3 regions of the Aliihoeflea sp. PC F10.4 genome follow, and region 2 is predicted to be linked to each of the others. Evidence: predicted binding sites of a transcription regulator. Region 2 holds the regulator's gene; each other region holds the start of a gene.

Region 1 (4,183 bases), 770 kb from region 2:
GCAAACCGCTGTTCGGATATGAAGAGCGGCAGCGGCCGACGCGGTTGAAGCGGCGGATCGAACTCGCCGATCACGCCCTGCAAACGCCGGACGAATTCGGCACCGAACCGGGCCGCAAGCGGCTTGATCGGGCGGGCGGCGACATCTTCGACCGTCATCAAACCGGCGCGGCGCAGGGCGACAATCGTCTCTTCCTCCATTTCGAGCGCCGCGACGGGCAACGCCGACACGCGCTCCCTTTCCTTACCGGTGTCGACGATGCCGCCACCGTCGAAACGGGCGATCGCGCGCGCGCAAAGCGACGTACCGGCGATCGCGGTGCGCACTGTCAGGCCCATTTTCCCAAGCCGCCGCTCGATATCCTTGCAAAGCCGCGCCTCGCTGCCGAAAAGATGCACCGAGCCCGCGATTTCGAGGATCAGCGTGTCGGACGTCTCTTCAGCGATGACGGGCGTATAGCGATCGCACCAATCGGCGACATGATGCAAAAGCCTCAGATCGGCGTCCGGCTCATGCTCGTGAACCTCCATGACGGGCACACGCGCCCGCGCATCAGCAAGACCGAGCCCCGGCCGAAGTCCGAGCGCAAGCGCTTTCGGGTCGGCTGCGACGAGGCGCATGGCGTTTGCCTGAAGTGCAGCCACCACCATCGGCCGTTCATCCCGCCTGCCGCCAGCGCGTTTCGCCAGCCGCTTGATCCGTTCGGTCGAAAGGAAGGGAAGCCACAGCGCGAGATAGCGCCTGTTCCTCGAAATGCTGTTCTTCACGGTTCCACTCCATCTTCCAGCTAAGACCGCACGCGCCTGCGCGCTGCCTCAAGAGAGTGACATTGAAAGCAGGGTGCCCGGGTGCGTCCGCTTCAAGCGGCCGCGAGGTAAGAGAGGCCACCTGCCAGCGCGTCGCCGCAGCGCTCGGCTCGACATTTTGGCAAAATCGCAGGAGAAAAACGGGCACCCCGCTTTCCTCCGAGCCGAGTGCAAGACGGCGCGTAGCCGTCAGGTCGAGGGCTTTCGGGTTGCCCCAGATTTCGATGACGACGCAGGCGAGCGCCTCGCACCGAACGCCTTCGATCCCGGCCCGCAAAACCGCTGCCGCATCCTTCAGGCGAACCTGAACCATCGATCCCGGATCGAGCCCCATCTCCAGAAGACCGTGCGGATAAAGCTTGCCTGCCTCGGCATCGCCGATCGTCTGGCGCACCCACAGCATCGGGCGGGACGGTCCGCCTGCCCTTAAGGCAAGCCCCGTGACGAAGCCGATCGCCGCCGCCGCATCTGCACTGCCGCCGCCGATCACTTCATGCAATGCCGCGCGCGACAAGCCGCCGCCGATCACCTCGTCGATGCTTTGCAAACCAAGCGTAAACCGGCTTTCCGGCCCGAGCAGGCCAGCCGGCTCCAAAGCGGAAAGACGTTCGCGCAGCGCGTGGATCTCGCGTTGCCTGTTCATATCATTGTTCCTGTTTTGTTCTATTAAGGACTCAACCTCGGACAGGAGTCAACGCGCCTCGAAAAAACGTGATCTTCCGAACGGGAAACCATTCCACAAAGCAAAACGGCACCCGAAGGTGCCGTCTCGTTTTCTGCATGAAAAAGCCTCAGCCCTTTTTGGTGCGCCAGCTATCGGCGTAGTTCTCGCGCGCTTCGCTGGAATAGGGCGTCGGCGAAACGCGCACACGGATTTCGGCCTGCTTGTGCCGTTCCGTCGATGTCTTGCCCGAGCCGCCATCCGGCTCGCCCCAGATCATCGTCAGAACATCGCCTTCCTGCACATCCGCATCGACGATGCCGAGCGAAAGCATGCAGCGTTCATTGTAGCTGTAGCCGTTGAACATCGACATGCCGACCTGTTTGCCGTCCCGCAAAACCATGTCTGCCGAAGTCGAGGCATAGTTCGGTTGCGGGAAGTCGATCCACTTGTAATGGTCCTCTCCCGGACGGAAAGCCGACGCGATGACCTCCACGACATCCTCCGCGTTCCACTCGAAGGTCACCTTCTTGCGGTTCGTCTGGCCCTTCATCTTCTCAAGCGCCTGCTTTCCGATGAAGTCATCCTTCTTCCAGCCGATATAGAAGTCGTAGCCGAGTTCGAACGGCGTGACGTAATAGTCCTCGATATTGTCGGAGACGAAGCTGCCGCCGATTGCGCCGGTCGCCTCATAGGAGTCCGCACCCAGCCAGTCGCGATAGGCTGCAAGCATGCCGTCACCCGTGTAGATGCCCGGCAGCGGTGACGGAATCCAGCCCGATTCCAGCGTGTTGGTGGAATAGGCGCGCGATCCGCACCGAACCAGATCGACGCCCGCATCCTTCGCCGCCTGAAGAATGGCGGCAAGGATATAGCTCTTGTCTTCGTAGGGACCCCAGATTTCCAGACCCGGCGCGCCCGACATGCCGTGGCGCAACGCCTGCACTTTCTTCGAGCCGACATTGATCTGGTCGACATGGAAGAACTTGATGTCGGGGATCGGCCCGCCATTCATCTTCTCGAAGATCTTCGGCGCTTCCGGTCCCTGAATCTGGTAGCGGTAATGCGTGCGCAGGACGCGCTCGCCTTCGGGCCGCGACGGCGAGCGGGGATCGTGCTTGATGCGCACGTTCCACTTGCCATAGGCCGCGCAGAACATCAGCCAGTTCGAGGTCGGCGCGCGCCCGACGAGGATGAACTTGTCCTCACGCTCGCGGAAAATGATGTGATCGCCGATCACATGGCCGTTCGGCGTGACAGGAACGAAGTGCTTGGCGCGGTTCAGATCGAAATTCGAAAACGAATTGACGCCGTGATAGGCGAGAAACTTCTCCGCCTCGGGACCTTCGACGATCAGCTCGTCCATGTGGTGCGACTGATCGAAAAGCACCGCGCCTTCGCGCCAGGCTCTCTGCTCGTCGCGCCAGTTGGCGAACTCCGGTGCGACGACCGGGTATACATACATGCCGATCCGCGAGTTCCGCAGGAGTTCGACGGTGTTAGGATTTTGCTCGAGAACGCTGCTCAGGCTTGATAGTGCCATTTCAAGGACCTCCCTTTCGAATGGAGGCCATGTATACATAAAGCTTGGCTTTTGGCCAGAGCTTTCAGGCACGGATGAGCGCCATCCCGCGAATCTGCGCCATCAGGTCGGGGTCTTCGGCAACGATGTATTCAAGATTGCGGCGCGCGATCCGCGCATGCTCGCGTGCAATGGCCTCCGCACGCGCGCTTTCGCGTGCCTCGATGGCATCCACGAGCGCCCGATGCTGCTCCTGCGCAAAACGAAGGGACCGGCGAAACTTGCCGATCTCGGTCTTGTCCGGAAGGAAGGCCGATGGTGAGGCGAAAGGCAGTGAGGAGGCACGCTCGACCTCGCGGCGGATGGTGTCGCTGCCGGCAAGCCGCGCCAGATCGTTGTGGAAACGTTCGTTGAGATCGGCATAACGGTCGAAATCGACATCGTCGGCACGTTCGCCGAAACAGCCGTCGATCTCGTCCAGCGTATCCTTGATCTGACACAGCACGGAAGGATCGGCACCACGCTCGGCGGCGAGCCGCGCGGCCGTGCCTTCGAGCACGCCGCGGATTTCGATCGCGTCGATAACGTCGTCATAGCTGAAGGAGCGGACCACGAACCCGCCATTGGGAACGCGCTCCAAAAGCCCTTCCTCGGCCAGCCGCGACATCGCCTCGCGAACCGGCGTACGGGAAATGTCGAGCGCCTCGGCAAGCTGCACCTCAAAGAGACGCGTACCGCCGGGATATTCGCCACCCAGAATCTTCTCACGAAGCTGGATGACGGCGCGGCGACCGTGCGTTGCTCCTTCGCTTTCCTTCATCGCCAGTTCTCCCCTCGCCCCTAAGTTCGCTATTTACCGAACACGACGGTTTTCTGCCCGTTGATCAGCACCCGGTCTTCAAGGTGCAATGCGACGGCACGCGAGAGCACGCGGCGTTCGATGTCGCGCCCCTTTCGCACCAGATCGTCCGGCCGGTCCGCATGAGTAACATGCTCGACGTCCTGACTGATGATCGGCCCTTCGTCGAGATCGTCGGTGACGTAATGCGCGGTCGCGCCGATCATCTTCACACCGCGCTCATGCGCCTGATGGTAGGGCTTGGCGCCCTTGAAGCCGGGCAGGAACGAGTGGTGGATATTGATGCAGCGGCCGGACAGATAGGACGAGAACTCCTCCGAAAGGACCTGCATGTA
Region 2 (4,183 bases):
GGTGGAATATGAACTTGACCATGGAATGGCGTTCCTGTTCGTGCCGGTGTTGCTCGCATTGGGAACGCTCATCTATTTCAACCTGCCTTGGGAGCCCGGTTTCGTCAGTCTCTTGGTACCGGTTCTGATCAGCCTCGCCCTCCTGCCGGCAACCGTTGCCGGAGGGGTGACGCGCGCCGCCATCGCCGCGATTCTCCTGACGTTTGCGGGAATGATGGCGGCGAAGGTCGAGACGAGGCTAGCCGATACAAAAGTTCTAGGATCGGAGATCACGATCCAGCTCACTGGACGCGTCGTGCGCATAGAGCATCAGGAAAGCGGCCGCGTGCGGCTTACACTCGATGTCGTCTCGACCGGCCGTCCAGAACTGCGCTATGCGCCCGACCGGGTCCGCGTCACGGCGCGTTCGATTCCCGATGGCCTCGTGCCCGGCGCAGGCGTTGTCGGCATCGCCCGCCTGATGCCGCCGTCGGGGCCGGTGCGCCCGCAAAGCTACGATTTCGCCTTCAAGCGCTATTTCGACGGCATTGGCGGTAGCGGCTTTTTCATGAGAGGACCGGACGCAACGGAACTCGCGACGGCATCGACGCGCAAGGAGCGCCTTGGCACATGGATCGAAAGTCGGCGCGGCGATGTGGCCGAGCGGATCGTCGCGCGTATCGGCGGCATGGAAGGCGGCATTGCAGCCGCGTTGATCACAGGGATACGAACAGGCATTCCCGAAGCTGCCAATGAAGCGATGCGGATTACCGGACTCTACCATGTCATATCGATCTCGGGGCTGCACATGGCGCTCGTCGGCGGCACGATCATGGTCTCCATCCGCACGGCGGCTGCGTTTTTTCCCGGTCTTGCCACGCGGCATCCGGTGAAAAAATACGCCGCCGGCACCGCCCTGTTCGGCACAGGATTTTACCTCATCGTGTCGGGCGGGGACATCGCCGCACAGCGCGCGTTCCTGATGCTTGCCGTCATGCTGATCGCGGTTTTGTTCGATCGCGCGGCGCTGACGATGCGCAATCTGGCGATATCGGCACTGATCATCATCCTCGTCTCACCGCATGAGGTGATCGGCCCGAGCTTCCAGATGTCGTTTGCCGCGACCGCCGCGCTGATTGCCGCATATGGCGCTTGGAGCGCACGCAAGCGCGATCGTCTTGAAGATCGCGGCCCACCGCCGAAGGCGGGTCTGCTCCGCTCCGGTTTGTCCAACGCAACGGCACTTGCGATGACATCGATCATAGCAGGGGTGGCAACGGCGTTGTTCACCGCCTGGCACTTCCAGCAGATCTCTCCATTGGGCGTCATCGCAAATCTCACAGCGATGCCGCTCGTTTCCATCATCATCATGCCCATGGCGGTGCTCGCGACAGTCTTGATGCCGGTTGGTCTCGATGGCCTGCCGCTCGACCTGATGGGGATGGGCATATGGGGAATGACGACGATCGCGTTCTGGTTGGCCGAGAGATCGGCGTTCGATGCGACCGGTGCCATACCGCTTTCCGCGGTGCTGGTTCTGACTTGCGCACTCGTCATTTTGACCATGACGGGAGGTGTCCTGCGCTGGGCGGCGGTACCGCTGATCGCTGCTGGCATTGCGCTGCTCGCAACACGCCAATTGCCGGACGTGTTGATTTCAGAAGACGCGCGGCTGGTTGCAGTTAGCACGACAAGCGGCGGCATCGCGGTCAATCGCCAGCGTCCGAACCGCTTCACGATCCAGAACTGGCTACGAGCCTTCGACGTGCAGAATTTCGAACGGCCATTAGGGCCGGAACAGGTCGTGCCTGGGCAGACTGACGGCGTCTTCGTCTGCCATGAAGGGCTTTGCACCGCGACGAGTGCGAAAGGAAACGTCATTGCTTATGCCGAAACAGCAGAAATCGCTGAACAGGTTTGCGGCGAGGCAGGGCTGATCGTCATTGCGGACGCGACCGCCGAAAACCCATGTCGCGCCCCTTCGGTGAAGGTAATAACCGCGCGCGATCTGGCAAGAGGCGGCAGTGCGCAGATCACATGGCGGAGCGAGGGAGCGGCACAACCTCACATACGATATGCGATCACCGAGCCATATCGACCCTGGCACGATCATCGCCGCTTCTCACGCGCCGCGCGCGGAATGGGACCTTACGTCCGTCCCGAACGACCGGCACCAGCCGAGCCATCGCAAGCCGAAAACGACTGATCATTGATGCGTTGGCATATAACCACCCATCGAACCGAACACCGGCTTCCTTCTCGATAACCTCGCTCGCCCTGTGTCAACCCAGGTCGTATCAGCTTCCAGTTCAGTATTTCCGGATCAGCCCGACCAGCTTGCCCTGCACCTTCACACGGTCCGAGCCGTAGATCTTGGTCTCATAGGCCGGATTGGCGGCCTCGAGTGCAATCGACGCGCCTTTGCGGCGAAAGCGTTTGAGCGTCGCTTCCTGATCGTCGACGAGTGCGACCACGATTTCGCCTGGCGTCGCGGATTGGCCCGAGCGGATGATAACTGTGTCACCATCAAGGATACCGGCCTCGACCATTGAATCGCCGTGAACTTCCAGCGCGTAATGCTCGCCACCCGTCAGCATGTCTGGCGGGACGGTAACGGCGCGTGTTGCGTGCTGGATGGCGTCGATCGGCACACCTGCCGCGATCCGCCCCATGACTGGAACCTCGATGGGACCGCGGGTCGCGGGCTGTAGCGGCTGTCGTTCCGGCTTCGCCGCAGGCTTATCCGAGAGGCTGCCCTGAATGACGCTCGGTTGAAAGCGTTTCGGAGGCTGAGAAATCGACTCCGGCAGCTTGATAACTTCCAGGGCGCGCGCCCGGTTTGGCATGCGGCGCAAGAAGCCTCGCTCCTCAAGAGCGGTGATCAGCCGGTGAATGCCGGATTTTGAAGCCAACCCCAGCGCTTCCTTCATTTCGTCGAAGGAGGGCGGCACACCGCTCTCCTTGAGGCGCTGATGGATGAAGAGAAGGAGTTCGTGTTGCTTGCGCGTCAGCATGGCTGGCCTTAAAAGGAATCGTTAAAACAAAACCAGAACAAACCTACCTGTTCCAGTTGTGTTCTGCAAGAGTCACGACGAAATTGCATGAATCAGGGGCTGAAATGATTGAACCGGGGCGGATTCTCTTCGCAATAGGGGCGCTGTTCGGTGCAAGCGGCGTGGCCTTATCGGCGGTTGCAGCGCATCGCACAGGTGGCGATCTCGGCACGGCCGCGTCGTTCCTGCTTATCCATGCACCGGCCCTGCTGGTGGTATCGGCGGGGTGGTTCGGTCGATGGCAGATCGCGGGCGGCTGGACGATCGTTGCCGGCATTCTCTTATTTTGCGGCGATCTTGTCGCGCGCTCGTTCCTCGAAACGCGGCTTTTCCCGATGGCCGCTCCGGCAGGTGGCCTACTCCTGATCGCGGGCTGGCTGCTCGTGGCGCTTTCGGCATTCCTCAACCGGCGCGAATCAACCTGATCGCGTCGTCGCGGCCAAACAGATAGAGAAGCGTGCGGATTGCCTTGCCACGCGGACCGGTAAGGTCAGGGTCGCGGTCGAGCAAAAGGCGTGCGTCGTCGCGTGCGATGGCGAGAAGATCGGCGTGGTGTTCGAGCCGTGCAAGCTGGAAACCCGGCGTGCCGGACTGGCGCGTGCCGAGCAATTCGCCTTCGCCGCGCAGTTTCAAATCCTCTTCGGCGATGCGGAACCCGTCTTCGGTGTCGCGCATGACCGAAAGGCGCTGCTTCGCGATCTCGCCGAGCGGAGATTGATAGAGAAGCACGCAACTCGAAGCCGCATCGCCGCGCCCGACCCGTCCGCGCAACTGGTGCAGTTGCGCAAGGCCGAACCTTTCGGCGTGTTCGATGACGATAATGGTGGCGTCCGGCACGTCGACGCCGACCTCGATGACAGTCGTTCCAACGAGAATACGGGTGCGTCCGGCTTTAAAATCGGCCATCGCCTCGTCTTTCGCCGCGCCCGACATGCGGCCGTGAACCAGCCCGACATCGGAGCCGAAAATCTCGGCCAGCGCTTTATGCCGGTCGGCGGCGGACATCACGTCCATGCCTTCGGCTTCCTCCACGAGTGGGCAGATCCAGTAGATTTTCTGGCCTTCGCTCACTGCACGTCGAATGCGTTCGATCAGGTCCGACAGGCGTTCGAGAGGTAGCGTGACGGTCTGGATCGGCTGACGCCCGGCAG
Region 3 (4,183 bases), on a different contig from region 2:
AGCACCGACATGCCGTCAGCAAGATCAAGTCGGCATCCGACGACGAGACGGAGTCCGGTGGCCTTGGCAGCCTCATGCGCGCGCACGACGCCGGCGAGGCTGTTTCGATCAACGACGGCAAGTGCCTCGACGCCCATCGTGGCGGCCGTCGCGAACAGTTCCTCGCAACTGCTCGCACCGCGCAGGAACGAAAAATGGCTCGTCACCTGAAGCTCGGCGTAGCGCGGCCCGCTCATCCGAAGATCCCGTGCAGGAACCAGCGCTGGCTGCCGCTCTCCGGACGCTCGCCATCGCCGGACCGGAACAGCCAGTAGCGCTCGCCGGTGTCATCCTCGACCCGGAAATAATCCCGCACCGTCGCGGTTTCCGCGTCGCGCTTCCACCATTCTCCCCGAATGCGTTCCGGTCCGTCGGCGCGGCGAACCCGCCGGCGAACGCCGCGCCATGTAAACCACACCGGCGGATTGTCGGGCAGAAGCGCCATGGTCTCGATCGGTTCCGGCCGGGACAGCAGGCGCGGCGGCCGCGGCCAGTCACCGTCCCAGGTCGCGCCCGTTTCAGGGGCGAGTGGCGGGACACAGGCGACGGAGCGCTCGGGGACATCGCTTTGGACGGGCGTGAAACGGCAAAGGCGATTTTCTCCGACACGGTTCGCAAGGACATCGATCAGGTCCGAAATATCCGCCTGCGGTTCCTCGACCAGCGAGGATATGGTCTGCCGATCCCGCAATGGCTCGACGAGGATCGCTGCCAGTTCCATCGTCTCAATTCCGAATCCCGGATCGATGGTGTCGATCTTCTCGCAAAGCAGCCGCGTCAGACGTTTTGCGTCTCGAACCGGCTGCGCTGTGCCGACACGGATGGCTTGCCTCGTGTTGTCGACGAGATGGAACAGCAGATCGAGCCGGCGCGCGCCAAGGCCTTTGGTTTCCAGGATCTGACACAAAGCCTCGACAAGCCTGGCGGTATAGCGGGCAATCGTCTCTGCCGCCCCGATCGGCTCAGCGAAGACGCGCCGGACCTCGACGATTTCGGCTTCGCGGAACGGCTCGATCGGCTCGCCGACATTGCCAAGCGCCTGATCAAGGCGGCGGCCGATTTCAGGACCGAAGCGCAGCGCCAGCGGCGCGCGCGGTTGATCCAGGAGATCGCCGATACGATCGAAGCCGAGCGTGCGCAGGCCTGTGACAATATCGGGTTGCAGCCGCAGCGCCGCGATCGGCAGACGCCGCAGAAGAGGCGCAGTTTCGCCCCGAGGAATGACCAGGGTGGAGCGTGCGGCAAAGCGCGCGCCGGCATGCGCCGCGCCCCATGTGTCGGCGATCGCGGCGCGCGCCTCGACACCGGATGCAGCAAAGCGCTGGACGATCGTGCTCAGCATGACGTCCTCGCCGCCATGGAGATGATCGGCGCCCGTGGTGTCGATCACCAGACCATCCGGCGGATCGGCCATGACGACGGGCGAGATGCGTTGCAGGGCCCAGAGCGCCAGCTTCTCCAGTCCTTCCGCATCCGCGCGTGGATCGGCATCGATGACGACCAGCCCCGGCGCGAGTGCCTGTGCCTTCGCCACCGGCATGCCGGTGCGAAGCCCAAGTGCTTCGGCGTTCGCGTCAAGGGCGGTGACGACGCGCCGATTGCCAACCCGGCTTATAAGGACGAGCGCTGCCTCACGCGGAGGCGATGCGTCGCCCGATTTCCTTCGAAGACGGTCCACCGGCCATCGCGGAAGGAAGAGCGATACGACCCTTGCCATCGCAAGCTTCCACTTCAATGTCTGCGCTGTCGCCGGCGCGACAGCGGATGAGTTCAAGGAGCCAGCGCGCCCGGCCCATGCCCGGGACGGGGAGCTGGGCAGAGGGGAGAACCGACACCCGCCAGCGCGTGACGCTTGCGGTCGGCTGCCCGAAATCGCCGGCCTCGGTCTGGCGGCGCCAGCGCCGCACAGCGATGCCGATTGTGCCGGAGGCTTCAGCGGCGAGCTGGAGCCGCCGCGAAGCCGTCATCGAAAGTCGGGCAGTCTCGGCGACGACAGCACCGAGACCGCCATGGCGAAGCCCTTCCTCAAAGCAGGCGAGCAACGCCTTTTCATCGCCTGCCTCGACATGGATCAGCCGGTCTGGGTGAAGTCCGGCCTGCGCGATCGCCGGCATAAAGAGATCACGCCGCGTCACCACCCAGAGAACCTTGCCCTTGGTGCGCGCCGCGATGCCGGCCGTGAATAGCGCAGCGGCAGCGCCATCCACCGCGCCGTTACCGCCCCCCCCCACCTCATGCAGGCACCCCAGCGCCAACCCGCCTCCCGGAAGCCTCCGATCGAGTTCCGCTACGCCGAACGGCAGCACCTTGCGGGCACGGCCTGTCCCGCCTTCGAGGCGCGCGATGCGCTCTCGAAGTTCGGTGATGACGGGACTGGCGACGGAATCCGACATATCGAAAAAGGCTGCTCCTTGAGGCTTTGCAAAGGGTCTCTCCGCTGGTATGTTCTTTATTTGTTCTCTATTGCCTAATGAGTCAATCGGACTCGCAAAAGAGTCTTTGTTGATTTCCGCCGAGAACTGACCCGGGATTGAGGGATTTTTCCATCGAGAAGTGACCCATGTTTGAACCCACCCCTGCTTGATGAGCGCAGGGGACATTGGAGTGATAGACATGGCGTTACTGAGCGTTATCCGGCGCTGGCATCTGCGGGATGGACTTTCGATCCGGGAGATTGCGCGGCGCACGGGGTTATCGCGGAACACGATCCGCAAATACCTGCGATCGGGCGAGGTCGAGCCGCGCTTTCGGGTGCCGGAGCGGCCGAGCAAGCTTGATGCCTATGCCGAGCGGCTGTCGGCCTGGCTGAGGACAGAAGCGAACAGGCCGCGCAAGCAGAAGCGCACGATCAAGCAGTTGCACGCCGACCTGATGAGCCTCGGCTATGAGGGCTCTTACGGCCGTGTCGCCGCCTTTGCGCGTGACTGGAAAGAAGAGCGTCAGCGTCAGATGCAAACGAGCGGGCGCGGCACCTTCGTGCCGTTGGCGTTCGAACCCGGTGAGGCGTTCCAGTTCGACTGGTCGGAAGACTGGGCGGTTCTCGGCGGCGAGCGCACCAAGCTGCAGGTGGCCCACTTCAAGCTCAGCTACAGCCGTGCCTTCATCGTGCGGGCCTATCCGCTGCAAACGCACGAGATGCTGTTCGATGCTCACAACCACGCCTTCCGGGTTCTGGGCGGCGTTCCCCGGCGCGGGATCTATGACAACATGCGCACGGCGGTCGACAGGATCGGCCGCGGCAAGGAACGACAGGTCAATGCCCGCTTCTCGGCCATGGCCAGCCACTATCTGTTCGAGGCCGAGTTCTGCAATCCGGCTTCGGGCTGGGAGAAGGGACAGGTCGAGAAGAACGTCCAGGACGCCCGCCACCGGCTATGGCAGCCGATGCCGCGCTTTCAATCGCTGGAGGCGCTGAACGACTGGCTGGAGCGGCGATGCCGGGAGCTGTGGCAACAGATCCCCCATGGCCTCAGACCCGGAACGGTCGAGGACATCCGGGCCGAGGAGGCTCAGTTCCTGATGCCGATGCCTCGGCTCTTCGACGGCTTCGTCGAATACACCAAGCGGGCCTCTCCGACCTGCCTGGTCCATCTGGAGCGCAACCGCTACAGCGTGCCGGCATCCTTCGCCAACCGCCCTGTCAGCCTCCGGGTCTATCCGGAACGGATCGTGGTTGCCGCCGAAGGGCAGCTCATCTGCGAGCACCGCCGCATCATCGAGCGGTCGCACGACCGTCTTGGCCAGACCGTCTACGATTGGCGGCACTATCTGGCGGTCATCCAGCGCAAGCCGGGAGCCTTGCGCAACGGCGCGCCCTTCACCGAACTGCCCGAAGCCTTCAAGCAGGTGCAGCAGCACCTGCTCAGGAAGCCCGGCGGCGACCGGGAGATGGTCGAGATCCTGTCGCTTGTCCTGCAACATGACGAGCAGGTCGTGCTGACGGCAGTGGAGATGGCCCTGCAGGCTGGCGTGCCGACCAAGGTCCATATCCTCAATCTCCTGCACAGGTTGGTCGATGGCAGGCCGCTCTCGACACCAGTCGTGGATGCACCGCAGGCGCTGAGCCTGGCCAAGGAGCCGCAGGCCAATGTCGAGCGCTACGATGCGCTGCGCCAGGCCAGGGAGGTGCGCCATGCGTCATGAT

What was found. The regulator LexA, encoded in region 2, represses DNA repair genes until DNA is damaged. The targets are predictions, from matches to a motif close to TGTTCNNNNTGTGTTCNG.
Region 1: the regulator LexA is predicted to act here: its motif matches at 1,455-1,472, upstream of ACX82Z_RS03920 (ImuA family protein).
Region 3: the regulator LexA is predicted to act here: its motif matches at 2,483-2,500, upstream of ACX82Z_RS22250 (ImuA family protein).

The regions. Positions count from the first base shown of each region.
Region 1 covers NZ_JBTSWH010000001.1:798,829-803,011, reverse strand. The annotation lists gene ACX82Z_RS03925 (Y-family DNA polymerase) at 1-767, opposite strand, end outside; gene ACX82Z_RS03920 (ImuA family protein) at 658-1,449, opposite strand; gene ligM (vanillate/3-O-methylgallate O-demethylase) at 1,598-3,010, opposite strand; gene ACX82Z_RS03910 (GntR family transcriptional regulator) at 3,075-3,809, opposite strand; gene purU (formyltetrahydrofolate deformylase) at 3,839-4,183, opposite strand, start outside.
Region 2 covers NZ_JBTSWH010000001.1:1,567,791-1,571,973, reverse strand. The annotation lists gene ACX82Z_RS07840 (ComEC/Rec2 family competence protein) at 1-2,185, shown strand, start outside; gene lexA (transcriptional repressor LexA) at 2,289-2,993, opposite strand; gene ACX82Z_RS07830 (DUF423 domain-containing protein) at 3,098-3,457, shown strand; gene recG (ATP-dependent DNA helicase RecG) at 3,435-4,183, opposite strand, start outside.
Region 3 covers NZ_JBTSWH010000002.1:67,390-71,572, forward strand. The annotation lists gene ACX82Z_RS22240 (error-prone DNA polymerase) at 1-236, opposite strand, end outside; gene ACX82Z_RS22245 (Y-family DNA polymerase) at 233-1,756, opposite strand; gene ACX82Z_RS22250 (ImuA family protein) at 1,671-2,432, opposite strand; gene istA (IS21 family transposase) at 2,653-4,182, shown strand; gene istB (IS21-like element helper ATPase IstB) at 4,172-4,183, shown strand, end outside.